DNA from 2 places in the Marinitoga aeolica genome. Region 1 is predicted to be linked to the other one. Evidence: riboswitches for the same ligand, from Rfam matches in the RefSeq annotation. Region 1 holds a riboswitch; the other holds the start of a gene.
The links. Region 1 has a riboswitch for lysine ahead of JRV97_RS11035 (aspartate-semialdehyde dehydrogenase). Riboswitches for the same ligand answer to the same signal wherever they lie in the genome.
Positions count from the first base shown of each region.

Region 2: linked by a shared signal. The riboswitch ahead of JRV97_RS03915 (Na+/H+ antiporter NhaC family protein) and the one ahead of JRV97_RS11035 (aspartate-semialdehyde dehydrogenase) in region 1 are both predicted to bind lysine.

Region 1 is NZ_CP069362.1:2,316,037-2,331,789, reverse strand. It holds gene dapA (4-hydroxy-tetrahydrodipicolinate synthase) at 1-452, opposite strand, end outside; gene JRV97_RS11040 (diaminopimelate decarboxylase family protein) at 445-1,668, opposite strand; gene JRV97_RS11035 (aspartate-semialdehyde dehydrogenase) at 1,673-2,656, opposite strand; lysine riboswitch at 2,735-2,909, opposite strand; tRNA gene JRV97_RS11030 (tRNA-Ser) at 3,187-3,277, opposite strand; gene JRV97_RS11025 (UvrD-helicase domain-containing protein) at 3,580-6,738, opposite strand; gene JRV97_RS11020 (PD-(D/E)XK nuclease family protein) at 6,738-10,001, opposite strand; gene JRV97_RS11015 (FAD-dependent oxidoreductase) at 10,166-12,019, opposite strand; gene JRV97_RS11010 (NADH-quinone oxidoreductase subunit D) at 12,033-13,145, opposite strand; gene JRV97_RS11005 (NADH-quinone oxidoreductase subunit C) at 13,142-13,657, opposite strand; gene JRV97_RS11000 (NuoB/complex I 20 kDa subunit family protein) at 13,641-14,234, opposite strand; gene JRV97_RS10995 (respiratory chain complex I subunit 1 family protein) at 14,225-15,136, opposite strand; gene JRV97_RS10990 (proton-conducting transporter transmembrane domain-containing protein) at 15,133-15,753, opposite strand, start outside.
Region 2 is NZ_CP069362.1:828,355-844,107, reverse strand. It holds gene JRV97_RS03965 (dihydroorotase) at 1-265, shown strand, start outside; gene JRV97_RS03960 (amidohydrolase family protein) at 259-1,548, shown strand; gene JRV97_RS03955 (4Fe-4S binding protein) at 1,564-2,655, shown strand; gene JRV97_RS03950 (hypothetical protein) at 3,045-3,722, opposite strand; gene JRV97_RS03945 (hypothetical protein) at 3,731-4,006, opposite strand; gene JRV97_RS03940 (hypothetical protein) at 4,113-4,706, opposite strand; gene JRV97_RS03935 (FAD-dependent oxidoreductase) at 5,081-6,424, shown strand; gene JRV97_RS03930 (thioredoxin family protein) at 6,436-6,666, opposite strand; gene JRV97_RS03925 (permease) at 6,695-7,795, opposite strand; gene JRV97_RS03920 (ArsR/SmtB family transcription factor) at 7,810-8,145, opposite strand; lysine riboswitch at 8,531-8,704, shown strand; gene JRV97_RS03915 (Na+/H+ antiporter NhaC family protein) at 8,796-10,478, shown strand; gene JRV97_RS03910 (hypothetical protein) at 10,522-11,022, opposite strand; gene JRV97_RS03905 (adenosylcobalamin-dependent ribonucleoside-diphosphate reductase) at 11,094-13,613, opposite strand; gene JRV97_RS03900 (hypothetical protein) at 13,836-14,444, opposite strand; gene trxB (thioredoxin-disulfide reductase) at 14,718-15,671, opposite strand; gene pdo (protein disulfide oxidoreductase) at 15,675-15,753, opposite strand, start outside.

The sequences.
Region 1 (15,753 bases):
AATATTTCTATAGCAGTATCTGGTAATATATTTCCTCCTGTTCTTGAAGGTACATTATATAATATTATAGGAAGATCTGTTCTTTGTGCAACATATGAAAAATATTCCACTAATCCTTTTTGTGTTGATTTATTATAATATGGACTAACAATAAGTAATCCATCAGCACCAGATTTTTCCGCTAATTTATTATTATGTAAAACATGTTCTGGATTATTTGAGCCTGTTCCAACTATTACAGGAACTTTTTTATTTGTCACATTAACTACTGTAGAAACTATTTTTTCTCTTTCATCCTCATTAATAGTAGGTGCCTCACCTGTAGTGCCTAATACAATTAATGCATCCACATAATCTAATTGAAAATTTACAAATTCTTCTAATGCTTTGTAATCAACATTATAATTTTCATCGAATGGTGTAATAATTGCAGTTCCAACGCCTTTAAACATAAATATCCCCTCCTTGTATTGTTGAAAAATAATCATCCAATGTTTGTGCTCTTCTAATCATTTTAAATTCATTTCCATCATATATAAACTCTGCAGATCTAAGCTTACCATTATAATTAAATCCCATAGAATGGCCGTGTGCTCCTGCGTCGTGTATGATTAAAATATCTCCTTCTTCTAACTCAGGTAATTCTCTATCTATAGCAAATTTATCGTTATTCTCACATAATGAGCCTACAACATCATATTTTTTAAAGTTACCTTCTTTACCCAATACAGATATGTGATGATATGCTCCATACATTCCTGGTCTCATTAAATTAGCCATATTTGCATCTACACCAACATATGTTTTATAACTTTCTTTAATATGTAAAACCTTTGTAATTAAGTATCCGTGGGGACCTGTGATATATCTTCCATTCTCTGTAAATATTTTTGGTTTAAATTCTTTAAAATGTTTTTCATACAATTCTTTTATATTATTGCTTAATAAATGCAAATCTAATTCTTTATCATCTGGTTTATATGGGATTCCAAAACCACCACCAATATCAATAAACTCATATTCTATATTTAATATATTAGATAATTCATTAACTGCTTTGAATATTATCTCTGTATTTTTTGCAATCAAGTCTTCATCTAATGTATTTGATACGAGCATTGCATGTAAACCAAATCTTTTTACTCCTATATCTTTCATCTTTTTATATCCTTCTAACAATTTATTAAAAGGCATTCCAAATTTTGAATTCACTGGATCACCAATTATTTCTGTTCCAAAAGCTTCTTTAGGGGTATATCTTATAGAAGCTATTTTGGGAATTCCAACTTCTTTAATAAATTTATCAATATGACCTATATCATCAAAATTTATTATAGCTCCTAACTCATATGCTTTTTTATATTCTTCTATAGGTGTATTATTTGAAGTAAATAATATATTTTCTCCTGTAATATTAACCATTTCTGACAAATATAATTCTGCTAATGAACTACAATCTGTTCCACAATTATTTTTTCCTAAAATTTTTAAAATATAAGGTGTAGGGGTAGCCTTAACAGCAAAATATTCTTTAAATTCACACCAAGAAAATGCATTTTGTAATTTTTTCAATGAATTTAATATTCCTATTTCATCATATACATAAAATGGTGTTGGATATTTTTTTAATAACTGGTGTATTTCATTTTTAAAAGGAAATTTTTTCATATTTTCACTCATCTCTTTTATTATTATTTAATTCATAATGTTTTAATAATATTCTTACAGCATTTGTTGCAGCTCCAACTCTAACATTATCTGCTACAACCCATATTAAAAAAGTTGTTTCGTCCATTTGCCTTAATCTGGAAACATATGTAATATCTGATCCAGCTATGTTTATAGGAGTTACTAAATCATCTGTATATACTACATTATCTACTGAAGATAAAAGCTTTTTAACATCTTCTAATGTTGATTTCTTTTTTACCCTAAAAGTAATACTTTCAGAATGTCCGTATAATACAGGAACTCTTACAGCTGTTGGATAAACTTTAATACCATAATCATCATATATTTTTCTTGTTTCATTTACCATTTTCATTTCTTCTTCTGTAAATCCATTTTCTAATACAGGTCCTATTATCGGTATTACATTATTGTTTATTATTTCTGGAAAATGATTTATATTATTTATACCATTTTGTTGATCTAATAATTCTTTTATACCTTTATTTCCAGCTCCAGAAACTGCTTGATAAGTGCTTACAAAAATTTCTGAAATCCCTAATTCTTTTTCTACATTTCTTAGAGCTAATACCATTTGAATAGTAGAACAGTTAGGATTTGCAATAATTCCTCTATATCCTTTTATAATATCTCCATTTATTTCTGGAACAACTAAAGGTATATCATTCACCATTCTAAAAGCTGAAGAATTATCTATTACAGTATTACCATATTCACTCGCAATTGGAGCATATTTTTTAGAAACGGAACCTCCAGCAGAAAATAATAAATAATCATATTTTTCTTTCATTTTTTCTTCAGTTAATTCTTCAACATAATATATTTTATCTTTAAATTTAATCTCTTTTCCTTCAGATTTTTTACTTGCAAATAATCGCAATTCATTAATATCAATATTTTTTTCTTCTAATACCTTAACCATTGTTCTTCCAACTTCACCTGTTGCACCAACTACACCAACTTTCATATTCTCCCTCCTCTAAAATAAAATTGGCCTTCCGCATGGGAAGGCCAATATTTGAAATAATATTATATATAACATATTATCCCAAACGGCTCTCCGCATGCAATCATGCGACAGTCGCATAGGTATTCCCTATACAACCAGGCATGTAAGACGGGTAAATCTTACATCCTTCGGCAACCTCGCCTTTCACCTACCCCAAGCCTACCCAAGCGATAGGTAGATTACTCATCTCAGTTGCGCCTCCGTTTGTTCGTAAAACATATTAACTTTTCCGTAGTTTAACAAATTAAATTTAAGATTTATTTTCTTGGTAGTTATATTTATGTTAATACATTCATTTTATTTTTATTTTATTAACTTTTACCTTTATTCTTTTCATTCTCAAGCGTTCTATAAATCTAATAATTGGACATCTCATTTTCCATTTTTCAAAAAAAGTCATTATATCCTCCTGATTATTTTTTAATTTTGTTTAATATATTATATCACAAAATCTAAAATAAAAAAAGAGCAGGAAATCCTGCTCTTCCTGGCGGAGAGAGTGGGATTTGAACCCACGGACGGGTTGTGCCCGTCACACGCTCTCCAGGCGTGCGCCTTAGACCGCTCGGCCATCTCTCCATCTTCACAATATTAACTTTCCAACATATTTTATCATAACTTTTGCTTTTAGTCAAGTGTATAAATTAAACATAGGTTGTCCAAAAAGTTAAAATCGTTCAGACAGCTTGATTGCAAATCTTTAAAAATTATTCATTCCCAGCCGTCGTTCAGATTTTGCATCCATGCAAAAGCTTCACTCAAAAAAACATCCTGTTTTTTTGACGGCTTTCATTCATAATTTTTAAAGGCAATCTTCGAGTCTTCACTTCTTTTAAACTTTTTGGACAGCATAATTAAACATATTTAGAATATTTATTAAACTATAATGGTTTAATTTTTGATTCTAATTTTTCTTCAAATTCTTCATCATATTCAACTTCTATTATCTTACCATTTTTTAAACTAATAATATATCCTTTTTGAGGAATTCCAAAATCTTTTAAAAGATACATATAAAATTGTAATTGGAATTTATAATCTTCTATTTTATTTGGATTATTTAAATCAGAATATTTATAATCTAATACTTCTATATTATTATTTTCATCAAATACAACTCTATCGGGCACCCCGAAAATCATATATTCTCTGTCATTTATGACCTTTCTTTTTACTAATCTCCACTCTGTTTTAAAATTTTTATATGAAAATAATCTTTTTATTAAACTATTATCTAATTCTTCTGGTAATATTTTTAATTTTATTAAATTTTTTATCTGGCTAAAACTATTTATACTTTCCATTAAAGAATGTAATTCAGTGCCTTTTAGAATAAATTCCTGTTCTGAAAAGAAATCATTTAAATCTACTTTTATATAATTTTCATCGGTTAAATCTTCACTGTTTTCTTCTCTTTTTAATTCATTGATAATATATGTAGGAGCAATGTACTTTTTATATGCAAAATCAGTTAAATCTTTTAGATTTTCTTCTTTAATATCTTTTATTTTATCTTTTATCTTTTCTTCTTTGTGTTTTATTTCATATTTTAAATCGTTAAACGAGATAATATCTATCTTTTCATATTTTACCTTTTTAAATAAGTCTGATAGTGTATTTGATTTATTTTTTTCTTTTTCAACAATAATAGGAATTAACATTTCTTTTGGTCTTGTTATGGCAACATATAATAATCTTAATTCTTCTGTATCCTCTAAAAATTTATTAATGTCAAACATCTTTAAATACTTTTCACCAAGTTCTATTTTTATCTTATCTTGCATTGATAATGATGAAATATCCATGCTTTTTATTTTTTTCAAAAAAAGTTTTTTTAAAACAAAATATCTAATATTATTATCTGGAAGAGAAAATTCAACGCTTTCTGTAGAGATTTTCATATCTTCATCAATTTTTTCTTCGCTATCAATTTGTGATTTTTTATCTAATCCGCTTAAAATCACAATAGGAAATTCCAATCCTTTGGACTTATGAATGGTTAAAACTCTTACAACATTTTGTTTTTCATCTTCAATTGCCGCTTCGCTTTCTGTGAGTTCCGAGGTCTTTCTAAGTAATCTAATTAATTCAGAAAAAGAAACAGCTAAAGTATTATACTTTTCTGCTTCATTAATAAGCTTTTTAACATTAGCAATAGCATAATGTGAATCTGGTAAAATAGTCAATTTTGAAAAATAATTATTTTCTGTTATTAATCCTTTTAATATTATAGTTGGTTTTAAATAATATTTTAATTCTACATATTTTTTTAATACTTCGAGCCCTTTTCTTTCTGCTTTAGATAAAATATTTTCTTTCTCTGCTGTTTCATATAATGATTTATAATTCTTTTCTTTTTTGATTTTTACTAATTCATTCAATTTTTCAAAATTCATGCCAACCATTAATGACATCATATAACCTGTAAAATTAAAATCATTATGTGGATTTTGCACAGCATTCAAAGCCGAAAATACTGTTTGCACCTCATTTTTATTATAAAATGATTTACTACCTAATATATAAAATGGTATATTATATTTCTTAAAAGCATTTCTTATAGGTTCTTCGGAATTTTTGAGTTCTTTAACCAAAACAGCGATATCATTATATTTAATTTCTCTTTCTTCAAAAATTATCTTCCCATTTTCTCTTTTTCTAAATTTCATCTTTTTTCCAATTAAGGAATTTATAGTTTTAGCAATAGTTTCATATTCTACATAACCTTTATTATCTGTATTTTTAGAAACAAATATGTATTTTATTCTATATTTATCATCATTTCCAATTGAGGGAATAATATCATTTATAGTTTTCTTTTCATATTCTGATCTATCTTTATCTTCACTATATAATAAATTATTAAAAACATTTTTATATTCAGCATTATAATAGCTTTCTAATAATTCTTTATTAAATAAAACATCTTTAGAAAAAGCATTTGCAAACTCAACTATAGAAGCATTGGAACGTCTATTTACATTTAATTGAAATCTACTATTTTCATCAAATTCTTGTTCAGTTACAGCAAAAACAGATACATCAGCTCCTCTGAATCTATAAATAGATTGTTTTCTATCTCCCACATAAAATATATAATTATTATCATTATGAATCTTATCAAATAAAGCTTTTTGGAGAAAATTGGTATCTTGATATTCGTCAACTATTATATATTTAAATTTTCTTTGATATTTTTCTTTTATTCTTTCTTCATCAAGAGTTTCAAGTGTTTTGTCTAAAACGCCTTTAAAATCAAATTGATATTGGTCGTTGGTATATGAATAATATATCTCTTGAGCAATTAAAACCGCTATTTTAAATAACCATAATACATCATTGAAATCCTTATTAATCAAATCGAATTCTGGAACAGAACTTAATTTCATTTCAGTTCTCCAGTTTTTTAAAGTATCTGATAATACCTTTTTAAAAGTATCTAATTTCAATTCTTTAAGAATATATTTCAAAGAATTGGAAAATTTATCTTTGTTGTCAATTATTTCTTTTAAATATTTCTTGACTATAAATTTTCTGTCATTTAGGAAATTGGTTAATTCATCTAAATCATTTTCGGGGTTTTCATATAATTTAAATAATATTTTTAAAGTATTATATACAGCTTTTTCTATTTCTATTTCCATTCTTAATTCATTTATTATTGTAAAATTCGGATCAACTCCAATTACTATATTATTTTCTCTTAAGATTCTTGAGCAAAAACTGTCTATTGTCATTATCCAGGCTCTATTTAAATTAGTTTTTATTTGTCTCCAATATTTATAATTTTTTCCTTTTTCTAATTTTTTATCAACTTCTTCTAATATTCTTTCTTTCATTTCTCCTGCGGCTTTATTAGTGAATGTAACTGCTAAGATGTTTTGAATAATATCTGCATTATTTTCTTTTTCATATTTTTCTAATATTGCTAAATAGTATTGAGTTATGGTATATGTTTTTCCTGTTCCAGCAGAAGCAGATATGAAATAATTTTTATCTAAGTTTTTTTTCATTTCTTCTATATTTAAAGTATTAGACATTATTTCCCACCTCTATTACTATTAGTAATATGACCTCTATTACTTAAGGAATAATTTCCAGACCATAATAATAAACTGCATAGTTTATGATATTCACAATAGTTCCCATTTCCAACTATACAAGAATAGTATTTTTCATTTGAATTTTGTACATTATACCCTTTATCTTTTAAATAATCTAAAAACCTGAGTTTTAAATTTTTCGCTTCTTCAATAAATGCCGGTAAAAATTCAGAGTTTCTAATAGAATTAATAATATCATTAAACCAAATCTCGAATTCCCTTAAACTTATTTGTTCATAGGATGTGGAATTTCCGGGATATTTTATATATATAGATTCATTTTCTATTTTTATCCATTGCAATGATTTATATTTCCCATTTATCTCACTCATTGGTAAAAAATTGAGAAAAACAGAGTGATTTTTAATTTTCTCTCTCCACTCTTTATTATTCAATAAAATTAAATAATAGAAGAATAATTGTTCTGATTGAAAGCTGTTTTTGTTTTTATAATCAATAATAGAATAAGATGTTTTTTCTATTTTATTTAAAGGTTTTAATTCATTTTTTTTATTATATTCAAGACGCAAATCTTCATTTAAAATATCTATTCTATCTATTCTTGAAAATAAAGTATGATTGTTATATTCTCCAAAAATAGAATATTCACTTTTTAATACTTTATCATATAAGATCGTTTTTTCTTCTTTATTTTTTCCTCTTGAAGATCCGAAATAAATATATGAAATTATTAATTTTTCAATTACATTGAGAACTTCGACGGATATTTCTTCTATTTCAATTTCTTTTACTATTTTATATGTTTTTAATTCTTCAATCCCAGAGTTATCCCATACATCATATGCGATATTCTTTATTTCATCATATAATTCATCCATATTTTGTAATTTTGATTTTATTTCATTATAATTAGGATATTTATCAAATAATTTTTTCATTATTTTATGTTTTAAATTCCCAACATAAAAAACAGAAAAATCTTTATTTGTTTTTATTTTTGCTATATAACTTAAATAATATTTGAATGGGCAATCTACATATGTAGATATTTTATTATGACTGATTTCTCCAATATCATATTTATCATTTAATATCCACTTGTTATTATTCTTTTTATTATTTAACTCATTAACTTCTTTAATAATCTCATTAATTTCATCAATTTCAGAATCTAATTTATTGTATGTAAAATATAATGCAGCCTGATCAAATGAATATATTTCATCAGAAGTTTCTGGAATAATTTCTTCACTTTTTGAGAAGAAATTATATTCATGTATTTTAAATATTTTTTCAAAATCTTTTTCATATGGGGATGCAAGTATTTCTTCTCCGGAGAGTGTAGCTTTTGGATATGTGAAAATAACATTATCAGCAAAAATCATGGAAATGTATAAATTTTCCCTAAATTGCAATTCTGAAATTTTTGAGTAATTATTGTTTTCTGTAATATATGAAAGAAGAGGATTTACTCCAATAGAAGGATAATTGTTATCAGTAAAAGATACAAAAATCTTATATTTTTTATGTATAAATCTCGAATCATTTAAGCTAAATATTTCTACAGTATTGGAATATCTTTCAGATATTCTATATTTTTCTGTTTCTATTAAACTGGATAAAATATTATAGAATTTAGAAAGTTTAATATTACCTGTCACTAATTTTTCTAAATTTCTTTCCGTTTTTAATAATAGCTCTTGAAATTTATATAATGCATTTAATTCGCTTTCTACTTTTTCTATATTTTTGAAATTAATTATTCCTTTATCTATCCATTTGTTTAATAAATTTCTATAATAAGATAATTCAAAATCATTTTTATCTATTTCTTCTAATAAATCAAATAACGATTTGAATAATGAATGTACTTCTTCCAATTCTTCTAATTGTTTTTCAAGTCTTTCTTTTTCATCAGAGGAATTAAGTTCATTATTTATTTCATTTATTCTTATTTCTATAGTTTCCAACCATTTATTTCTTCTGCTATTCAAGGTGGATTTTGGAAAGTCATAGAATAAATTTAAATTTTTTAATATATTTTCTATTTCATCAATAGATAATGTTCTTTCACCCCCATAGCCTGTTTCTATTAGAGCTATTAAATCATTGATTTCATATCCAGAATATTTTGTTTTTAAAGGCAATAATAGTTTTGAAACAACCAAACTTTCTGAAAGAGGTATATCATTTTTCAATCTATAAGGTACATTTAACTCATCAAAAAACTCTGCAAATGAATTTGCAGTTTGGCTATCAGAAACAATTATTCCAAAATCTTGGGGTTCGTAATTTTCATATATAATTTTCCTTTTTATTTCTTTAGCAATATTTTCTATTTCCAAAATATTATTTTTAAATTGTGATTTAAAAAAATTGGTTTCAGAAAAAATGTTTTTTAAATCCCCTATTTTGCTATTAAAAATAAAACCATTATCTTTTAAAAATAAAAGTATTTTGTTTAGACTATCAAATGATTCATCATTTACAGGATTCCATGCCAAAAAATATACATTATCAAACATATCAAATAATGTTCTTAATACGTTCATTAAAATAGGAGGTAAATCAAAAAATCCTCCTATTACTAAAGTATTTCCTAATTTATTCTCTATTTTAGAAAATTCTTCGTAGAACCACTTATATACACTTATTTGATCATAATTTTTGTTTTCTATTTTTGAATTATCAAACTTTGCATTTAAAATATCTTCCAATTTTTCTTCTAAATGTTTATATAATTTTAATAAGCTATCATCACTTTCTATATCTTTATCTATTTCTGAATATAATTCATTTTTTTTAATAATCTCCTTATCGGATATTCTAGAGATTTCCCATTTTTTCTCAAAAATTTCTAGTAAATATTCAATTGACTGTTTGGATTTTGAAAGAGTTTTCAGATAATTTTTAAATTCAATATTATTTTTTTCTAATTCAATTAAATCTTCTAATTCTTTTGCTATATACGCTTTTAAGAATTCTCTATCTATAAAAAGTGAAGAAGGTTCGTATTTTTTAAATAATTCCACTATATATTGATTTATAACTCTAAATGCATCTCTGTTTAAGGTTTTGTCTATTTTTCGAGCAATATTTTCTGCTACTTGCTTTACATAATCACCTGATGGACCAATAAATAAAAAATTCAAAGGTTCTTTTTTATATAATGGTAATATAAAATCAGCAATTCTATTAAAATGTTCTTTTTCTAAATCTATCAATATTGCTTTTTTCATGGTTCACCTCTCGTTTTCAACTTTAAATACATATTAATAATAATTTTATTAAAAAAATTAACATTCTATCTTAATAAATTATATCATCTTATTTATAAAAGTCAAAGTGATGAAGTTATTATGCATAAAATAAAACTCCCTGCAAAAAGCAGGGAGCTTATCAATTATTTCTTATTTTTATTTTGATCATAACCTGTTAAATAAAAATCTATTCCTTGTGCTGCCTTGTGTCCATCAGCAATACCGTGAATAATATCCGGACCATGTACGATATCTCCACCAGCGAATAACCATGGAACACCAACAACATGATTATATTCATCAGTTTTTATTCTTCCTCTAACGATTTCGATTTTTTCTTTAATTTCTTCTGGTAAGTATGAATAATCCGGCATTTGACCTATAGATTCTACAACCATATCAGCTTCTATTTCTAATATTTGTGATTCATCATATTTTGGATTAAATCTTCTATTTTCATCGAATATTGATAAAACTTTCTTAAATCTTGCTTTTTTAATCTTATCGCCATCAGTTACTATTTCAATTGGTCCCCAACCTGGATGGAATATTACACCTTCTTCTCCACCTTCGTGTTTTTCATCCCAATCAGCAGGCATTTCATCTAATGTTCTTTCTAAACTTACAACATGTACTTCAGATTTTCCATATTCAATATTTTGTAATCTAACCATTGTTCTGGCAACGTCCATAGCAACGTTACCTCCACCAATAACAACTAATTTTTTAGGAATATATGGTTTTGGTCCATCTCCTATAATGTAATATTTCATTTCTTTTAATACAACCATAGCTTGTTTTACCATTGGATGTTCTGTTCCAGGAACTCCAGTTGATCTTCCCAATGTAAACCCTGAAGATAGGAAAACAGCATCATAGTTGTCTTTTAATTCTTCTAAAGTTACGTCTACACCAACTCTTGTATTTAATTTGAATTCTACGCCAAGCGATTCAATATATTTCCAATCTTTTTCAAATGATTCAAGAGGTAACCTATATACAGGACCACCGTAATTTAGAACACCACCAGGTCTTTTTTCTGCTTCAAATACTGTAACTTTGTATCCCATTAAAATTAAGTAATATGCTGCTGATAAACCTGCTGGACCCCCACCAACTATAGCTATTTTTTTATCTACTTTTTTGATTATTTGTTGTTCATGTTTTAATACTTCATGATATTCTTCAGCAGGAATTTGATCAACAATGTATCTTTTTAACCATCTTATTGAAACAGCTTCTCCTCTATGACCTATAGTACATGCTGTTTCACATCTGTGAGTACACATTTTACCACAAACTAAAGGTAATGGATTTGTTTTATATAACCATCTTAAACCTTCTTCTACATTATCATCATATACTGTTCTAATATAGTCTGGAATATCCATATGTGCTGGACATGTTTTTGTACAAATTCCACAATCAACACATCTTGCGGCTTCTTCAATAGCTTGTTGTTTTGAGAAACCTTTTACAACTTCAAGGAATGTTTTCTTTCTTGTATCTGCATCTAATATTTCCATTGGAACTCTTTCTAAATCCAACAATTCTGAATCTTCTGTTCTTTGATATGCTTTTTCAACTTCTATATGATGTATTCCATCTTCTTTTGGTAAAAAGAAGAATGAATTTGGATCTTTTGATAAATGAACATATTCCTTTGACATATTCAATGAACCTGTAGTACAAATATCAACACATAATCCACAGAAGGTACATCTTCCATAATCAAATGCAGGTCTTTCTGGTTTTGAGCCTTCTTCATCTGGTAATTCTGGAATTCTTATCATATTAATAGCTTCTGCAGGACATATTTTAGAACATGTTCCACAACCTATACATTTTTCCCAATCATTTGTATGAAATCCTCTATAATTATCTGCAGCTTCTCTTGGATTATCTATTATATCTTCTAGAGGTAAAGTTACAGGTTTCTTAGTTAAATATTTCCAAGCTTTTGCTGGTGAAAAGAAACTTTTATTTATTTCAGACATTTTCTCACCTCACCTACCTATCAATTTCTGGAGCACATACGCCCATAGTATCTAACCAGATTGCAACATCATCAATTCTTGTGCCTGGTAAATATTTTTCAATTCCTAATAATCCTTGTGGATATGAAGCTCCTCTAACTGCAATTCTATATGGCATATTTGAACCATCAGATACTATATAATATCCGTATTCTCCACGAGCACATTCAATATGACTGAATACTTGTCCCTTAGGTACTCTCCATCTTAAAGCACTACCTCTTGAAATCCTTGCTCTTACTGGACCTTCTTTTGGCATTTTATCTAATACCTGTCTGATTATTCTAATACTTTGCTGTATTTCTTTATATTTTATAGTTAATCTGGTATATGCATCTGAATATGTTGCAGTTGGTACTTCAAATTCTACTTCATCGTATCTTGCATATGGATCAACTTTTCTTATATCATATGGTTTTCCTGAAGAGGATCTTAGGCCTATACCTGTAACTCCTAATTCCCAACAAACTTCTTCAGGTAAAACAATATTATCTACTGTTCTTGCTTGAACCATTGGATTTTTTAAGATTAAATCATCATATTCTGGCAATCTTTTTTCTAGGTAATCTAAGAAATTTTCTATTTTCTTTTCAATTCCTTTTGGTAAATCTTTTCTTACTCCTCCAGGAACAATATACATGTGATAAACCCTTGCGCCTGTTATTTCTTCAAAAATATCAAGTATTAAATCCCTATCAGCAATTGCCCAGTTTGGACCTGTATATAATCCTGTAGGACCACCTATTCCACCTAAAGACATTAAGTGATTTGCAATCCTTGCTAATTCTAAAATAATCATTCTTATCCAATGAGCTCTTTCAGGAACATCTACTTTAGCTAATGTTTCAACACCCATTGCATAAACCATTTCATTTATATCAGGTTCAGGAACACAAATTCTTGGTATTAAAGCAAGATTATTCATCCATAATCTTCTTTCCATCAATTTTTCAAATCCACGATGAAGCATACCAGGTAATGGTCTTGCTTTTTCTACAATGTCACCATCTACATATAAATGAACACTAAAGTTACCATGCATACCTGGATGATTAGGACCTAAAAATAATTTCACCTGTCTTTTCATTCTGCTTCACCTTCTTTCGGAATGAAATCAACTTTATATTCTCTAACATCAAATTTCTTCTTTGAATATGCTAATGGATCAAAATCTTTTCGCATTGGTGGTAAATCATCCCATAATTCAAGGAATAATTCTTTTTCATGATTTGGATTACCTTCAAATTCTACTCCAAAAAATTCATGAACATCTCTTTCATACATTTCTGCACCAGGATAAATATTTATAACTGTTCTAAATTTAGGATTATCTCTATCAATTTTTGTTCTTACTTGAATAGTTATTGAATTATCCCAATTCATTAGTATATATACTAATTGAAATTTATTTTCTTTTATCCAGTCTACACATGTAAGTATCGTTAATTGCTTCCAACCTTGAGATTTTAAATAAGCCAAAGCAGAGTGTACTTCTTCATTTTTAAAATCTATAGCAATTTGATTCTTTTTTACTATTTCTGTGTTTTCAGGATTAAATCTAGATTTTATATCCTCAATTATATTATTCATGAAATTCATCTTTTACATACACCTCCCCAAGGGCGCGAACCTGATTCTTTTTGTACCAATCATAATATTTTTGATATCTTTTCCAACCAAGAGCCTCACCTTTTTTAATCATATCCATTAATTTTTTAAATCCACTCATTACAGCTTCTGGTCTTGGCATACATCCCGCAATATATAAATCAACTGGTAAATAATAATCTAATCTGGAAATAACTGCATATGAATCATAATAAACTCCACCATTTAATGTACATGATCCAAAACCTACTACATATTTTGGATTTTGCATTTGTTCATATGTATAAATAATTCTTCTTAAAGTTTTTACACTTAAATATCCAGTTATTAATAAAACATCTGCTTGTCTTGGAGTAGCCATTGGAGCCATACCAATTCTTTCCATATCAAATCTTGATGTCATTGTTGGAGGCAATTCCATAGCTCCACAACCTGTACAATAGTGAAGCATCCAAATAGATTTACTTCTGAATATATTTCCAAATTTTTCCCAGAATGTCAATGTATCTCTACAATCCAATTCATTAACATCTATTTCATTTATTTTTTCATTTTCATTTAAAGCCATATGCTCACCCCCAAACCGGTGAATATTATAATTGCTGTTTGAATAAATGCTAATGCTAATGGAACTTTATAATAAAATGTTACTAATTGATCAATTTTAAACCTTGCAACTACAGAAGCAATCATGGTTGCTAACATATATACTACAAAATATTTAATTAAGAAAGTAATTATAGTTCCTCCGCCCATAAATAAATTTACAAATAGGCCTACTTCTACAAAAGTTGCAAATTCATGTTGTAACATCAACATTCCTAAATGTTTTCCACCATATTCTACCAATGGACCAGATGCTATTTCAGCTGGAGCTATAGGTGTATCAAATGGTTTTTTACCTAACATACCCATTAATGATATAAATCCAACAATTACACCTAAAGGCATTCTGAACATATTCCATCCCATTATACCCATAGTTTGTTGTGCTTCTGCAATTGCGTGAATAGAAGCAGTTTTATTTGCATATATTATTCCAAATACAGTCATAATATATGGTAATTCATATCCTAGCATTTGAGTTAATGCTCTCATAACACCAATACTAGCCCATGGGTTTCCTGAGCCAACTGCACTCATAGCCATACCCAAAGAACCTATTGCTAATAAATAAACTATAACAAAAAAGTTATCAAGATTTTTGAAAACAATTAAGTTTCCAGCAGGAACAAAAATTAATGTTGCAATTGTTCCACCTAGAGCCATTAAAACACCAAAATCATATATAAATCCGTGTGATATTGAACTTTTACTCCATGCTTTAAACAAATCTATAAAATTTTGGTACCAAGGTGATCCAACTCTTCTATGAATTCTGGCTGTAACCTTTCTTTGAATACCAGATAATGTAATCTGCCAAAAAAATGCTAATAGTAATAAAGCTACAGCTAAAAAGAATGTGCTCATATTTTATCACCCCACATTATTATTGCAGTCATCACTAACGAAATCCAAAATACAGTAAATGCAGGATTTTCATTAAAGAACCATGTTTTTACTAATAATCCAAATTCGTGGAATCTCAATGCAATTGCATCATAAAATTTCTCTACCGAAGGATGATTTTTATATAATCTTTCAAATGGTGCGTAATAGTTTGATGAATAATGATATTTGTCAGGATCATAAATAAATTCTCCACCGGTATATGTATCCATTAAATCCACTGATTTTGCTTTTGGTAATACAAAATAAATTACAGCTGCAATAATGAATCCAATAGTAAATACGAGAGTTACAATCCATGAATCCCACATACCATTAGGAGTTAATATTTTAGTTCCATCAATTTGAAGTGGAGTTAATCCAATAGTTTCTTGTATTTTTGCAATGTATTTTAACATTAATCCTGGATATACACCATATAATATTGTTAAACCAGACATTATTAACATTGGTAATTGCATCCAAAATGGAACTTCTTTTATTTCTTTGTGTTTAGGAGATAATTGACCTAAAAATGCTCCAGCTAATGGTCTGAATACATACATAAATGATCCTACACTACCAAAAAATGCTGCAAA
Region 2 (15,753 bases), 960 kb from region 1:
AAAAAATATCGCAAAATATTATGGATTAAAAAATAAAGGTGAAATATTACCTTCATATGATGCTGATCTTGTGGTGTTTGATCCTTATAAGGAATGGGAAATAAAAGAACATCATTCAAAATCAGATTATATTCCATATAAAAATTTTAGAGTTAAAGGAAAAGTATTATCAACCATATCAAGAGGAAGATTTGTTGTAAAAGAAGGGAAATTAAATAAAAGAATTAAAGGTTCATTTATTAAAAGGGGAGAAATAATATGGTAAAAACCATAATAAATTGTAATATCTTTGATTATGATAATTATAAAGAAAACCAATATATTAGATTTGATAAAGAAATATTAGAAGTTGGAGATATGAAAGATTTTAAAAAAAATGAAAATGAAGAAATAATTGATTTCAAAGGTAAGTTAGTAATGCCAGGGTTTGTAAATGGACACACACATATTTACTCTACTTTTGCAAGAGGAATGTCTGTTGAATTTAATCCCAAAAGTTTTTCTGATATATTAAAACAACTTTGGTGGAGAATGGATTCAAAAATAGATTTAGAAACTACATATTATAGCGGATTAGTAAGTGGAATAGAATTTATTAAAAATGGTATTACTACATTTATTGACCATCATGCAAGTGGATCAGCAATTAAAGGTACATTAAATGAATTAAAAAAAGGATTATGTGATGAAATTGGATTAAGAGGGATATTCTGTTTTGAAACTAGCGATAGATTTAATGTAAATGAATGCATAGAAGAAAACGTAGAATTTGCAAAAAATAAAAATGAGAATCATGCTGGAATGTTTGGACTTCATGCCTCATTATCTTTATCCAATGAAACATTAAAAAAGGTATCAGAAAACTTAAATGGGCTACCTATACATATACATGTAGCAGAAAGCTTAGAAGATGAGGAGGATTCTATAGCTAAATATAATAAAAAAGTTGTAGAAAGACTGAAAGAATTTAATTTATTAAATAAAAATTCTATTTTATCTCATTGTGTTCATATTGATGAAAGAGAAGCAGAAATTATGTCAAAATACGATATATACGTTGCATTAAATCCAACATCAAATATGAATAATGCTGTAGGATTGCCTAATTATAAACTATTAAAAAATCATGGGATTAAAACTATTATTGGTAATGATGGTCTTGGATTTAATATAACACGTGAATATTTAAATCTATATTATACACAAAAATATAGATATGAAGATCCTACGTTCTTTAATTTTATTGATTTAAAAAACAGTATTGATAATGTATATAATCTTGCTGGTGAATTATTAGGAATTAAAATAGGAAGAATTAAAGAAGGGTATAAGGCGGATATGATTTCATATGATTATACACCATTTACACCTTTAAGTAAAAATAATATTTTTGGCCATGTATTTTTCGGTATTTGGGATAAATTAGATGTTGTAGATACAATAGTAAATGGAGAATTTTTAATGAAAGATAGAAAAGTTAAATATGATGAAACTAAGATTTATAATGAAGCAAAAGAAGTATCAAAAAAATTATGGAAAAGATTATAATCAGGGGGGAAAATTATGGATTTAAGTACAGAATTTGCCGGAATAAAACTTAAAAATCCTTTAATGCCAGCTTCTGGTCCATTAGTTGGCGATGATGAAAAAATGTTATATCTTGCCAGACTTGGCGTTGGAGGAATGGTAACAAAAACTATATCTACAAAAGCTGCAGAAGTTCCAAGACCTTGTATATATGGAACAAATAATTATATAGTTAATGCAGAATTATGGTCAGAATTACCACCAGAAAAATGGATAAACGAAATATTACCTAGATTAAAAAACGAATTAGATTTACCTTTAATTGTTAGTGCAGGTTATACAAAAGAGGATATGGAAATATTAATACCTCAATTAGATAAATTTGCAGATGCCTTCGAAATTTCTACACATTATGTTGGAAAGAACTTAGATAATATAGCAGAAACTGTAAGAACTATTAGGGCAAATACTGATAAACCAATATTTATGAAAATGAGCCCTCATATTCCAGATCCTGTCGAATTTGCAAAAATGGTATTGGCAAATGGTGGAACTGGTGTTGTTGCGATTAATTCTCTTGGACCAACTATGCTTATTGATATTGAAAACAGAACAAACTTAATTGGAAATGATAAAGGGCAAGTATGGATTTCTGGCCCTGTTATTAAAAATTTAGGACTTGCACTTGTAAATACAATAAAAACTGCTGTACCTGAAATACCTGTAATAGGTGTTGGAGGAATTGCTTCTGCTGATGATGTTATAGAATATTTATTAGCAGGTGCAGATGCAGTTCAGATGTTATCTGCAGCTTTAATTAGAGGAAAACAATTATACAAAACTATAGTTGAGCAACTGCCAAAAACTTTAGAAAAATATGGGTTTAACAGTATAGAAGATGTTAAGAAAACTGGATTAAAGAAGAAAGAAGTAGTATTTGAACCAAAATATCCAAAAATAGATTTAAATAAATGTACTTTCTGTAAGTTATGTGAAATGGTATGTCCTTATTGGGCTATTACTGTTGATAAAGAAAATAGACAGGTAATAGTTGATGAAGATAAATGTTTTGGTTGCAGTTTATGTCAAAGCAGATGTCCTGTAAAAGCTATTAGTGGGGTTATATGACAATATTTAATAAATTAAAATGCTCTACGATTTGAACTGATCCTTGTAAAGTAGACACATAATTAATTAAATAAATTGGAGTGCTTGTTTTCTGTATTCGATAGGAGTCATGCACTCCAATTTTTTTGTAATCGCTCTTCATTGTAATATCTAATATACTCCTCAATTTTTTTAAATCTTCTAAAGATTCAAACTTTTTATCGTAAAACATTTCAGATTTTATTATTCCAAAGATTCTTCAATCGAATATTACCAGAAAATATAATACCTCTAAAGAATAAAATTTTAAGTGCAATAATAGCTATAAAAATAAAATTTTCTTTTTTGAAAAATATTTCGGTCATATTAATCAATACCACTTAAATAACTCATATGGAATTTTTATGTATTTATATAAATAAAAGTATATATCCAATATATAAAAAGCTAAAAGAGTATAAATATTTTTTAGAATCCAATATTTTATATGAGTAATAATAAATAAAAATTAAAACCCAATGCTCAAAAGAACCGCTAAATGAGTTAGCTTTCATCCATAAAAGAAGTATTATCCTTAAAAAGGGAACTAATAATAACATAAAGAATTCAGAAAAAGTATTTTTTTTAAACATATTATCATTCAACAAAATTAAAAATGAAAAATCCAATATTATATATGGTGTGAATATTTTAAAAAAACTTATATTATCTATAACAACTACATTTGGAACTTTTACAATAAATAGTTCATACAAAATCAGTAAAGACAATATAATTTTATTCACAAAATCAAAATTTTCTAATTTAGTATAAAAAATATAAAATATTGTAGGAATTACAAAAACTATTTTCATGATATAATTAGAAATACCAAAAAGTGGGAATAATAAGACAAAAAAGAAAAATATATAGTCATATATTGTGTTTTTGATTTTTTTATTTAAATCCTTTGATTTTATAAGCTTTAAAAAATATATTAAATAGAAAAATGCTAAAAACCACGATATATAACTATATCTAAATGTAAATAATTGTAAAATTGATATTATAAAATAGAAAGGTATTATATAAATATTACTAAATAACATTTTATCACCTAATTTTTGTTCGTTTTATTAAGTAGAAAATCTTCTATTAAATCTTTTCCCTTATCAATCCATTTATCATATTTATCGGGAGCGTAGTGTTTTATAACATCTGTTGCAATATCAATTCCTACAGCAGTAACGCCACCACTCCAACCCAATTTTCTTGATGCAGCTACAAATACTAATCCTTCTTTTCCAATATATTTTGCGGCTTTAACATCTCTCTCAATATATTCATTTCTTTTTTGTTTGATATGCTCAATAATTTCACTTTTTTTATTCATTCTATCAATGTTGCCATCATACTAGTATCTTCCTGTACCGTCATTTGCAGTAATAGCCTGAGCATTTATAGGACCACTTCTCATAATATCACCTCCATGTGAAATTTTACCTATAATTTTTTATATAAGAAGTTTTAAAATTATAAATATTATTGATAAGTATAGAAATTTCACGGGAAAGAACTTTTCTACCTGAGATCAACAAATCAACATAATATTTTTTCTGCTGAAGATTTAATGAGTTTAAATTAAACTTAATAACAAGCAAATTGTTTTTTTGATTGATATTTATAATATACGAGTTAAAATCATAAACATTCATATTATTATCTTTTAAAGTGATAAGCAAAGGGCAGTTATTAATAGGGGTTGAATCAAAGGTTATTGCAACAAATATATGATTATCGTAAGGTAATGAAAAATTAGATGTTTGAATTAATTTTTCATTATTTGAAATAATAATTTTTTTAACTTTTGGAAAATCAAATTCTTCATTAACAATACAGAAAGGATAATCATCATTAAATATTATTTTATGGTTTCTTATAGGAAAAGGAATTAATTTATCGTTTAATTTCAAAAGATATATATCGTTATTTTGTAAATTAATATTCGTATCTTTTTTTATGTAAAATTCCTCTGTTCCACCTGATGTGAATTTTATTAATTTGAGATTATTGAAATAAAAATTTGGTTTCATTAGATCACCTCAATATTAACAATAACATTCGCGTATAATTATAAAAAAAAAAAAAAGAAAAGTCAACACATATAAAAAATATTTATGTTTATTTTAAAATTTTTAAATTTTAAATTAATATATCAGATGATTAAATAATTTTAAAGTAAAAGAAATTATTTAGTAAGTTGTAGTTTGTGTCAAAGCAGATGTCCTGTAAAAGCAATTAGTGGAGTAATATAATAAATCCCGGAATTCCGGGATTTATTTTTACTCTGTTATTAATTTGTAATAAATATTTAATTGAAACAATTACAATATATGATATAATAAAACCGACAAAATAAATCTTATTTGAAATAATTAAGTTAAAAAAATCACAAGGAGGGATTGTTATGAAAATTGCAATTATAGGTTGTACACATGCAGGAACTGCTGCTGCTATTAATTCATCAAAATTATATAAAGATGTTGAAATTACTGTATATGAAAGAAATGATAATATTTCATTCTTATCATGTGGTATCGCATTACATGTAGAAGGTGTTGTAAAGGATCCCAAAGGATTATTTTATTCTTCACCAGAACATCTAAATACTTTAGGGATAAATACTAAAATGAGACATGATGTAAAGGATGTTGACTTCAAAAAGAAAACTCTTACTGTTGAAAATTTGGAAACGGGAGAGATTTTTGAAGATACATACGATAAATTGATTATCACAACTGGCTCATGGCCTGTTATTCCAAATATTGAAGGTATTGATATGGAAAATATACTATTGTCAAAGAATTTTTATCATGCTCAAGATATTATTAAAAAAATGGATGAAGTAAAAAATGTTGTTGTTGTAGGAGCTGGTTATATTGGCGTTGAATTAGTAGAAGCGTTTATTGAACATGGAAAAAATGTCACATTAATTGATATAGAAGATAGAATATTAAATAGATATTTAGATAAAGAATTCACTGATATAGCTGAAAATACTTTAAAGGAACATGGAGCAAATTTAACTTTAGGTGAAAAAGTTATAAAATTTGAAGGAGAAAATAATAAGGTTAAAAAGGTAATTACCACAAAAGGGGAACATGATGCTGACTTAGTTATTCTTTCAATGGGATTCAAACCAAATACAGATTTATTTAAAGGTAAACTAAAAATGTTAGATAACGGTGCAATTATTGTAGATGAATATATGAGAACAAGCGAAAAAGATGTTTTTGCAGCAGGTGATTCATGCGCTGTATATTATAATCCATTAAAAAAATACGAATATATTCCATTAGCTACAAATGCCGTAAGAATGGGAACAATTGCTGCTTATAACTTAAAAGAAAAAAGATTAAAACATGTAGGGACCCAAGGTACCTCAGGAATTAAAATATATGGAAATAATATTGCTGCCACAGGATTAACTGAAACTATGGCAAAGTCCCAGGGTTTAGACGTTGAGTCAATAATAATAACAGAAAATAATAGGCCAGAATTCATGCCAACATATGAAAAATTAATTTTTAAAGTTGTGTATAAGAAAAAAAATGGCAAAATATTAGGTGCCCAGATTTGTTCAAAAGCTGATTTAACCCAATCAATAAATACTATGTCAGTAGTAATACAAAATAAAATGAAAATGGAAGAATTAGCATTTATTGATTTCTTCTTCCAACCACATTTTAATAAACCATGGAATTTCTTAAATACTGCTGGATTAGAATATATAAATAAAAAGATGGCGTAAATCGCCATCTTTTATCCTAATAATTGTTTTGCTTCTTCTAATGTAGGTATTTTACCAGAAACTACTATTTTTCCATTAATAGCTACTGCAGGTGTAGACATAACTCCTCTTGATATTATTTCATTAATATCTGTTACATATACTAATTCTGCATTAATTCCTGTTTCAACTTTAGCCATTTCCATAATTTTATATGTTTGTTTACATCGTGGGCATCCAGAACCTAAAACTTCTATTTTCATTTTAAAACCTCCTCATTAAAAAGATTTATTAAAATAAATTTCCATATATTAATCCCCATGTTGTTGAGAAAAAAATCACCAATACAAAATATGTAAAAGCTTTCTTTTTACCTAATAATTTTGTTAATACAATCATATTTGGAAGACTCAATGTATAACCAGCCATAAATAGCGCTAATGCAGGTCCTTTACCCATTCCTAAAGACATTAAAGATTGTATAATTGGAACTTCTGTTAATGTTGCAAAATACATTAATGCTCCAAATACTGATGCAAATAAATTAGAAAACAATCTATTTCCACCTAATAGTGTTTGAACCACATTTTTTGGCAAAGAAACAGATATTATTCCTGCAATAAAAACACCTATAAATAAATATGGTAATATTTTTTTAGTAAAGTCCCAAGTTTCGCTAATATATTCTTTTTGATGTTCTTTGTCAAAAGTTAGTGCTATTAATATAGAAACAAGTGCAAAAATTGTCATTAATATACTTTTTAAAGTTATATAAATCTTTAAGCTTCCAGTGATTAAAAAAGCCATTTGAAATGCTAAAAAGAGTAATGTTTTTTGCCATGGGATTTCAGTATCTTGCCCAAATACAAATCCACCTTCTCCTGTTTCTTTAAATAATGTTTGCATTATTAATCCAATAAATACAGCAGAAATTATAGTAGCCAATAATCTAACAAATGATAATTCCCAACCTAATACAGTGCCAGTTAAAAATATTGCTGCTACATTAATTGCCGGTCCTGTAAATAAAAAAGCCATAGCAGGACCAATTCCAGCACCTCTTTTATAGATTCCTCCAAATAGAGGAAGAATTGTACAAGAACAAACAGCTAATATTCCTCCTGAAACTGCAGCTACCGGATATGCTATTATTTTTTTTGCTTTTGGTCCTAATAATTTTAAGATTGCATTTTTACTCACAAAAACAGCAATTGTTCCAGCAATAAAAAAAGCAGGGACAAGACATAATAAAACATGTTCTCTTGCATAATCGTGAAGCATTTCAAATCCACCGATTAATGATTTGTGAATATTTTCATTTGAAAATGGGACAAAATAAAAAATGAGAAAAATAAAAACAATTAGTAAGAATGTTTTTACCTCTTTTGTCATGTTTACCACCTTTCCTATTTTGATATATTACATTTTCCATCAACTATGTAAATATTTTTCGATTTTTCAATATCATCTTTAAATTCAATATTCAGATCATGTAATAGAGGATCTAAAAAAGAATATTTACTCAAGAATTCATTATTAATTCTATAGGTGGTAAATAATCTTTCTTTTTGAGGTATAAGTAAATTTATTAATCTCATTTTTGAAATATGTCTGGAAATAGTAGATTGAGGTAATTGTAATATAGCTATTAATTCACATACACACCGAGGTTTAATACTTAATAAATTTAAAATTCTTAAACGTGTTTTATCAGATAATATTTTCATTAATTCTTCTATCATTTTCTTCCCTCTTTTTTAATTTATATATTCGGATATCCGGATATATAATACCAACTTTGTATTAAATAATTAATACATGAAAGTAAAAAATGTTATTTTTTACACAAATATTAGTTGATAAATATTCATTTGTTGATAATAATAGCATAACATTTTATGCTTTAAATATGTGTTTGGAGTGTAATAAAAATTGATATATTAATTTTTTTTGACAAATGTAACTAGATTATGATATAATAATTTAGAAAAATGATATTTATGTTAAATATATTTCAGGGGGATAAATATTTTGAAATCTTATATTAGTCTTATTTTGTTTTTTATTTTATGGAAATATTTAAGAAATTTAATTATGGTAAACTCCAAGAAAAATTTAATAATTTTTAAATCAAACGGAGGCGCAGCCAAGATGAGTAATCTATCTATCGCCAGGGTAGGCTCGGGATAGATGAAAGGCGAGGTTGCCGAAGGATGTAAGGCTTACCCACCTTACATGCCTGGTTATGCAGGAAAGACCTGTATAACTGTCGCATATTACATGCGGAGAGCCGTTTGGAATAATTAATTTTATTTCAAATAGGCCTTCCACATGGAAGGTTTTTTTATTTTAAAAATAGTTATATATAAATCACTATGTGAGGAGGGAGTTTATGAAGAAAAAACTCGTGGTATTATTTATCATGGCGGCGTTTGTTTTAGTGGCGACCCTGGCTTTTGCTGAAGGAGGAGATGCAGCAAAGATAAATTATGGTTTTTGGTCTGTTATTCCTCCATTATTAGCGATTGTTTTAGCGTTTGTTACCAAAGAAGTTATTGTTTCGTTATTGCTTGGTGTTTTTTCAGGTGCATTAATTAATGTTTTTGCAACGTCTAGTTCGGGATTTTTTATGAAATTAGTTGAGAGTTATACAAAAACATTACAATACCCGGTAAACGCTTTAGCTGACAGCTGGCATGCAGGAATTATTGTTTTCACCTTAGTAATAGGTGGTATGGTTGGAGTTATTGCTAAAATGGGTGGTACAAGGGCTATAGCAAATGCACTTGCAAAAAAAGCCAAAACTGCAAGGAGTGCTCAAGTTGCTACAGCATTAATGGGAGTTGTTGTATTTTTTGACGATTATGCAAATACATTAATAGTTGGGCCTACAATGAGACCATTAACAGATAAATTAAAGGTCTCAAGAGAAAAACTTTCATATATTGTAGATTCTACTGCTGCTCCTGTTGCTACTATGGCAGCGATTTCTACCTGGATTGGTTATGAATTAGGATTAATTGGTGACGCTTTTAACTCAATTGGAGTTAAAGTAAATCCATATTCAGTATTTTTTAGTTCTATTCCATATAGGATGTATGGAATTTTTGCACTTGTAATGGTATTTATGGTTGGCGCAATGTTAAGGGATTTCGGGCCAATGTACAAAGCAGAAAAAAGGGCAAGATTAACAGGTAAAGTTTTAGCAGATGATGCAGAACCAATGTTATCTACAGATTTTGAAAAAGATTTAGACAAAAGTGATATTCCATTAAGAGTTTCAAATGCTTTGGTACCAATTTTAACATTGATTATTTTTGCATTCATTGGTTTATGGTATTCTGGTGGAGGTTTAGATAATCCTTTCACATGGGATGGAATTAGGGATGCCTTTGGTAATGCAGATGCTTCTGCTGCTTTAATATGGGCTTCAGTATTAGCTAGTATAGTAGCTGTTGTAATGGCTGTTTCTCAAGGAATTATGACATTAAGAAAGGCTATTGAAGCATGGGTTGAAGGTGCAAAATCATTAGTTATTACTACAATAATTTTAACTTTAGCCTGGTCTATTGGTTCAATTGCTTCTGACCTTGGAACAGCTGAATATTTAGTTCAAGTTGTTTCATCATCATTACCTGGATGGTCAATACCACTCTTAGTATTTATAATATCAGCAATTGTATCTTTTGCTACAGGAACATCATGGGGAACAATGGCAATTATGCTTCCTTTAGCAGTACCTTTAGCTGCAGCGTATACTGGAAACGAATTAACAGCATTAGTATATGCTACATTAGGTGCTGTATTAACAGGTTCAACATTTGGAGATCACTGTTCTCCAATTTCAGATACAACAATTATGTCATCAATGGCGTCATCATCTGATCACATTGATCACGTTAAGACACAATTGCCATATGCTGTAACAGCGGCTACTACTGCAGCAGTAGTTGGTTATATACCAGTTGGACTTGGATTGCCTGTATGGGTTTCATTAATTTTAGGTGTAACAGCAATATGGGCTATATTAAGATTCTATGGGAAATCTACAGACCCTAAAGATTTAAAAGCTTAATAACTATAACAATTAAAAAAGGAATGGCCGAGCCATTCCTTTTTTAATAAAATATTTTTAATCTAAAACTTTGAATATCTTCATCTGAACTTTCATATTCCTCTTCATCAACTTTATTATATTCCCAATCAAAAAGAGTCAAGAATATTTTTCCTTCTCTACATTCTGTAAATAAAGAAGGCACTGTATCTTCTTCATCATCGACACTCATAGCTTCAACAATAAAAGAATAAGCATTAGCTTCAGTTATATCTGCAACTTCCTTTAACAAAATTTCAGCATCTTCAAATTCTTTTTCGCTTCCAAATGAAAAAGGAAAAGGTATGGGAATATCTTCAACATCACTATCATATTCACCAAGCATTTCTTTTAAATCATCAGCATAATCAGCATCATATTCAGCAACTTTTTCTACTAATTTATTCATTTTTTCATCATTTAAAGAAGCCCAAATCATTACAGTTGGATGAATATGATCTCCATGAAATATACCATCATTTGCTCCTTCAATAGCTGCTTCATGATAATTTTTACAACTTGCCATCTTTATCACCTCAAAAATAATAATTTATTAAATCTATTATATATTTTAATATTTAAAATTAATATCCAATTTTATGAACATTTTGACCAACCACATGTTTTACACGAAATACATCCTTCTGCCATTATTAAAGAATTTTTGCTTAAACATGTTGGACAATATGTATTTCCTTCTGTATCAACATAATAACCTTTAGTATATTCAAGTTTATTAGCATGAACAAATTTTTCAATTTCTTCTTTACTCAAAGGTTTTCCAACATGAAATACCTCTATATCATTTTCTTCCTCATTCCATAATTCTTCAAAATCATCGAGCGCACTTTTTATTTCTTTTGAAATCCCTTTACAATATGTGCCTTTAACCTTTGATAATTGTTCTAATATTTCGTCAACAGAAACTCCTGATCTTAAAGCTATAGAAGATAATCTTCCTATAATTTCTGCTGTTTCAGTTCCATCAGATAAGAAAATTTCTATGGCTTCACCGTTATCATCAAAAGATACTGTAATATATACAGTTCCAGATTCTGTTTTGAATTTCCTGGTTACACTTTTTAATGTTTCTTTTCTTGGTCTTGCACGCAATTTATGTTTTTCATCTAATACAAAGAAAGTAACCTTTTTATCTTCTTTTTTTGCCTTCGTTAAAACTTGTGTTTCCAATGATCCATCTCTATATATTGTTATTCCTTTTAAATTCAATTCCATTGCTTTCTTATATATCTCTTTTATATCATCAACAGTAGCTTCTTTGGGTAAATTAATGGTTTTTGAACATGATGCATCTAAATAACTTTGGATAACATTTTGTGCTAGTAAGTGATCCATTCCAGAAATATCCATTGAAGTAACAAATACTTTCTTTATTTCTTCTGGTATTCCTTCTATATTTTGTAATGAACCTTTTTCTATAATTTCCGCTTCTAATTCACTATTTAAATCTCCATCTAATTTATCTCTCAATATTTTATTCATATATGGAAGAGGAACTCTATTCCCTTCTTTATCTGTCATATATCTAATATATGCAAGCATAAAATTAGGTTCTATTCCACTTGAAGTATCAGCCAAATTAGATATAGATCCAGTAGGAGCTACTGTATTGACTTGAACATTTCTTTTATATTTTTTACCTTCTCCAAAGAAATGTTCTTTTATTAAATTATTCCATTGTCTAATATTTTCTGAATAATCATCATTTAACATAGAAAATGGAATAAATCCATTTTTATATTTTGATTTTTCAAATAATGGGAAGTTCCCTCTTTCTTTTGCTAATTCACTACTTGCTAAATGGGAATAATATGCAAATTGAGCTAATGTTTCTGCCATAAACATTCTACCTTCCTCAGAATTATATGGTAAATCTTTCTTATACATAGCATCAGCTAAACCCATAATTCCAAGGCCTATAAATCTTTGTTCCTTCGATACTCTATCTATTTTTTCAAGAGGATATACATTTATATCTATAACATCATCTAAAAATCTTGCTGTCCAATAAATTAACTCTTTAAATAAATCATTATTCTCTCCTTCGGGATTTCCCAACTCAACAAAATCTATTACTTTAGCTATATCAATAGAACCTAAATTACAACTTCCATATGGAGGTAAAGGTTCTTCTCCACAGGGATTAGTAGCGCTTACAGGAGTCACATCGCTTAAAGCATAATATTTATTATGTCTTCCAAGAAATAACATTCCCGGATCTCCTGATTTCCATGCATTATTTGCAATTAAATCAAATAATTCTTTTGCTTTAATTGTTCTTTTTATATTTGAATTAGGATGAGTTAATTCAATTTCTTCATCATTTTCTAATTTCTTTAAAAATTCTTCAGGATTGTCAAAATTCACAGATATATTAAAATAATTAAGCACAGATTTACCGTCATTATTTTTTTTGGAATTTATAAAATCTATTACATCAGGGTGATCGTATCTCATTACTGCCATTTGTGCTCCACGTCTTGCTCCACCCTGCTCTATTGTGGAAGCTGTAGTATTAAACACATGCATAAAGCTAATTGGACCAGATGATTTTCCACCTGTTCCTGCTATTGAACTTTCTTTTGGTCTTAATACAGAAAAATCGTATCCAACACCACCACCGTATTTTTGTATTAATGCAGCATCTTTTACGGCATCAAAAATACCTTCCATTGAATCTTCTAACGGAACAACAAAACATGCTGATAACATATTATGTCTATTTCTCGAATTAAAAATCTTTTTATAATCTTCTAAACTCATATCTTCTCTATTCTTTTGAAATACATCTCTTGATAAAGTTTTTCCAGAATTAAACAATGTTGGACTATTTGGTAAAAAAACCCTGCTTTTTAATAATTTATAGAATTTTTCTTCAACATCCCTTATTTTTTCGATATCATCATTATATAATATTTCTGCACTTGCTATATATCTAGAAACTCTCCTCGCTATATCATCCCAAGAATGTTCAAGATATTTCCCTTCTCCATCTTTCAATAAATACCTATCTCTTAAAATTCTTTCTGCATTTTCTGATGGTTTTATATCAGAAAAAAAGTCTAATAAACTTTCTAAATTAGATAATTGCTCCACATCCATACCCCCTTACAATTTTCATCATTTATCATTATACCACAATATATTGTGCCTTAACTTTTTATTTACACAATACTTTGTGAAATTATTATATTTTTTGATTTTATATTTATTCAAGATAATTATAGAAAATGTTAATTTTTTGATGGAGAAATTTATTATTTAATATAATATTAAAAAATAAAACCAGTGATTTCTCACTGGTTTTATTAATATTCTTTACAAATATGTCATTATGATAAAAGTATAATATATATTATTCGTTCTTTGTATAAGATAAATATAAATAATATTTTTTATAAATACGTATATAAAATGTACAATAAAGATATTTATTGATGTATTAATGTTAGTAAATAATATAGTATAGAAAAAAGAAGAAATCATAATAGCAAGATATTTCTTTTTTATATGCTCTAATAAAAATTTTGGAATTATTATGGAATAAAATATCAAAATAAAAAATAAATTTATACTAGCAAAAATAAAATATGGGGTAAATTCAAAATTTAAGATAGGTTTTGGGATAATTATATTTCCTGTTATCCATTTAAATAAATATATTTTTTCCATAATTATTGAAAAAATTATCAAAAACAAAGTAAAAACGTTTGTTAAATCTTTTTTTAGTTTTTCTTTGCTTATAACCAAATATTTCTTTTTTCCTGAAAACATGAAAAACGATGTTATTGAAACTACTATTTGATATAACAAAAATATATATGAATATTTCATATTTAAAATTACAATATTGGAATAAATTTTAAATATTAAAAATACTATATTTATTATAAAAGTCAAATATATTATTATATTTTTTTTATTCATATTAGCCTCCTATGCAAAAAAATCTACGCTATTATTAATATAATACTTCTTAAAATAAAAACCTTGAATTATCATCTTTAAATCCCACCTTTTTAAATATATTAATATTATACTATAATAATAATATAATTATTCTAAATTATATTTTATTAATAAGAAATAATTAAAATTATCATTAAATAATTTATAAAATCTAATAATTAATTATTTTTTTATTACAATATAAAAATAACCTCGGAGAAATCTCCGAGGTTATTTTTGATTATATATTTTTTAATTAAAATATTCTCTTACTGCAAAGGATGCTGCAATAGCCCCATCTGCAGCAGCTGTAATAATTTGTCTTAATTCTTTTTGAACTACATCTCCTGCTGCAAATACACCTTTAACATTTGTTTCCATATGTTTATCTGTAATAATATATCCATAATCATCTAAAGCAATTTTATCTTTGAATAATTGAGTTACTGGTAATAATCCAACAAACACAAATACACCATCGACATCAAAATTAGTTACTTCCCCTGTTTCTCTATTTTCTAAAACAAGTTGATTAACTTTTTTATCACCTTTAATTTCTTTAACTACAGAATTCCATATGAAGTTGATATTTTCTGTATTAAATGCTTTATCTTGATAAAATTTATCTGCTCTGAGTTTATCTCTTCTATGAATAATATATACTTCTTTTGCTATTTTTGAAAGGTATAAAGCTTCTTCTACAGCGGTATTTCCACCACCAATTACTGCAACTTTTTGGTTTTTAAAGAAATGTCCATCACATGTTGCACAATATGAAACACCTTTTCCAGCAAATTCTTTTTCACCAGGAACACCTAATTTTCTTGGTGTTGCACCTGTTGCAATAACTACCGTTTTTGTTTTTATTATATTTCCATCATCTAAAGATATAATTTTTTCTTCTTTTGAAAAGTCAACATTTATAACTTCACCATAATGGAATTCTACACCAAATTCTTTTGCATGTTCTCCTAATTTTTCTGCTAATTCTTCACCTGTTATAGATGTAAAACCAGGGTAATTTTCAACATATTCTGTTAAATTTACTTGGCCACCGTCTAAATCTTTTTCTATTATTAATGGTTTAATTCCGCCTTGAACTGCATATATCCCAGCAGCAACACCGGCAGGTCCACCACCTATTATAACCATATCATAATATTCTTTTATATTGCTTTTCTTAGATGTTCCCATGTCAAAGAACATTTATTATCCCTCCACAGCTTTTAATACTTCTTCTACGAAGTTAGGTTCTGGATATGCACCGATGAATTCACCTTTTACAACC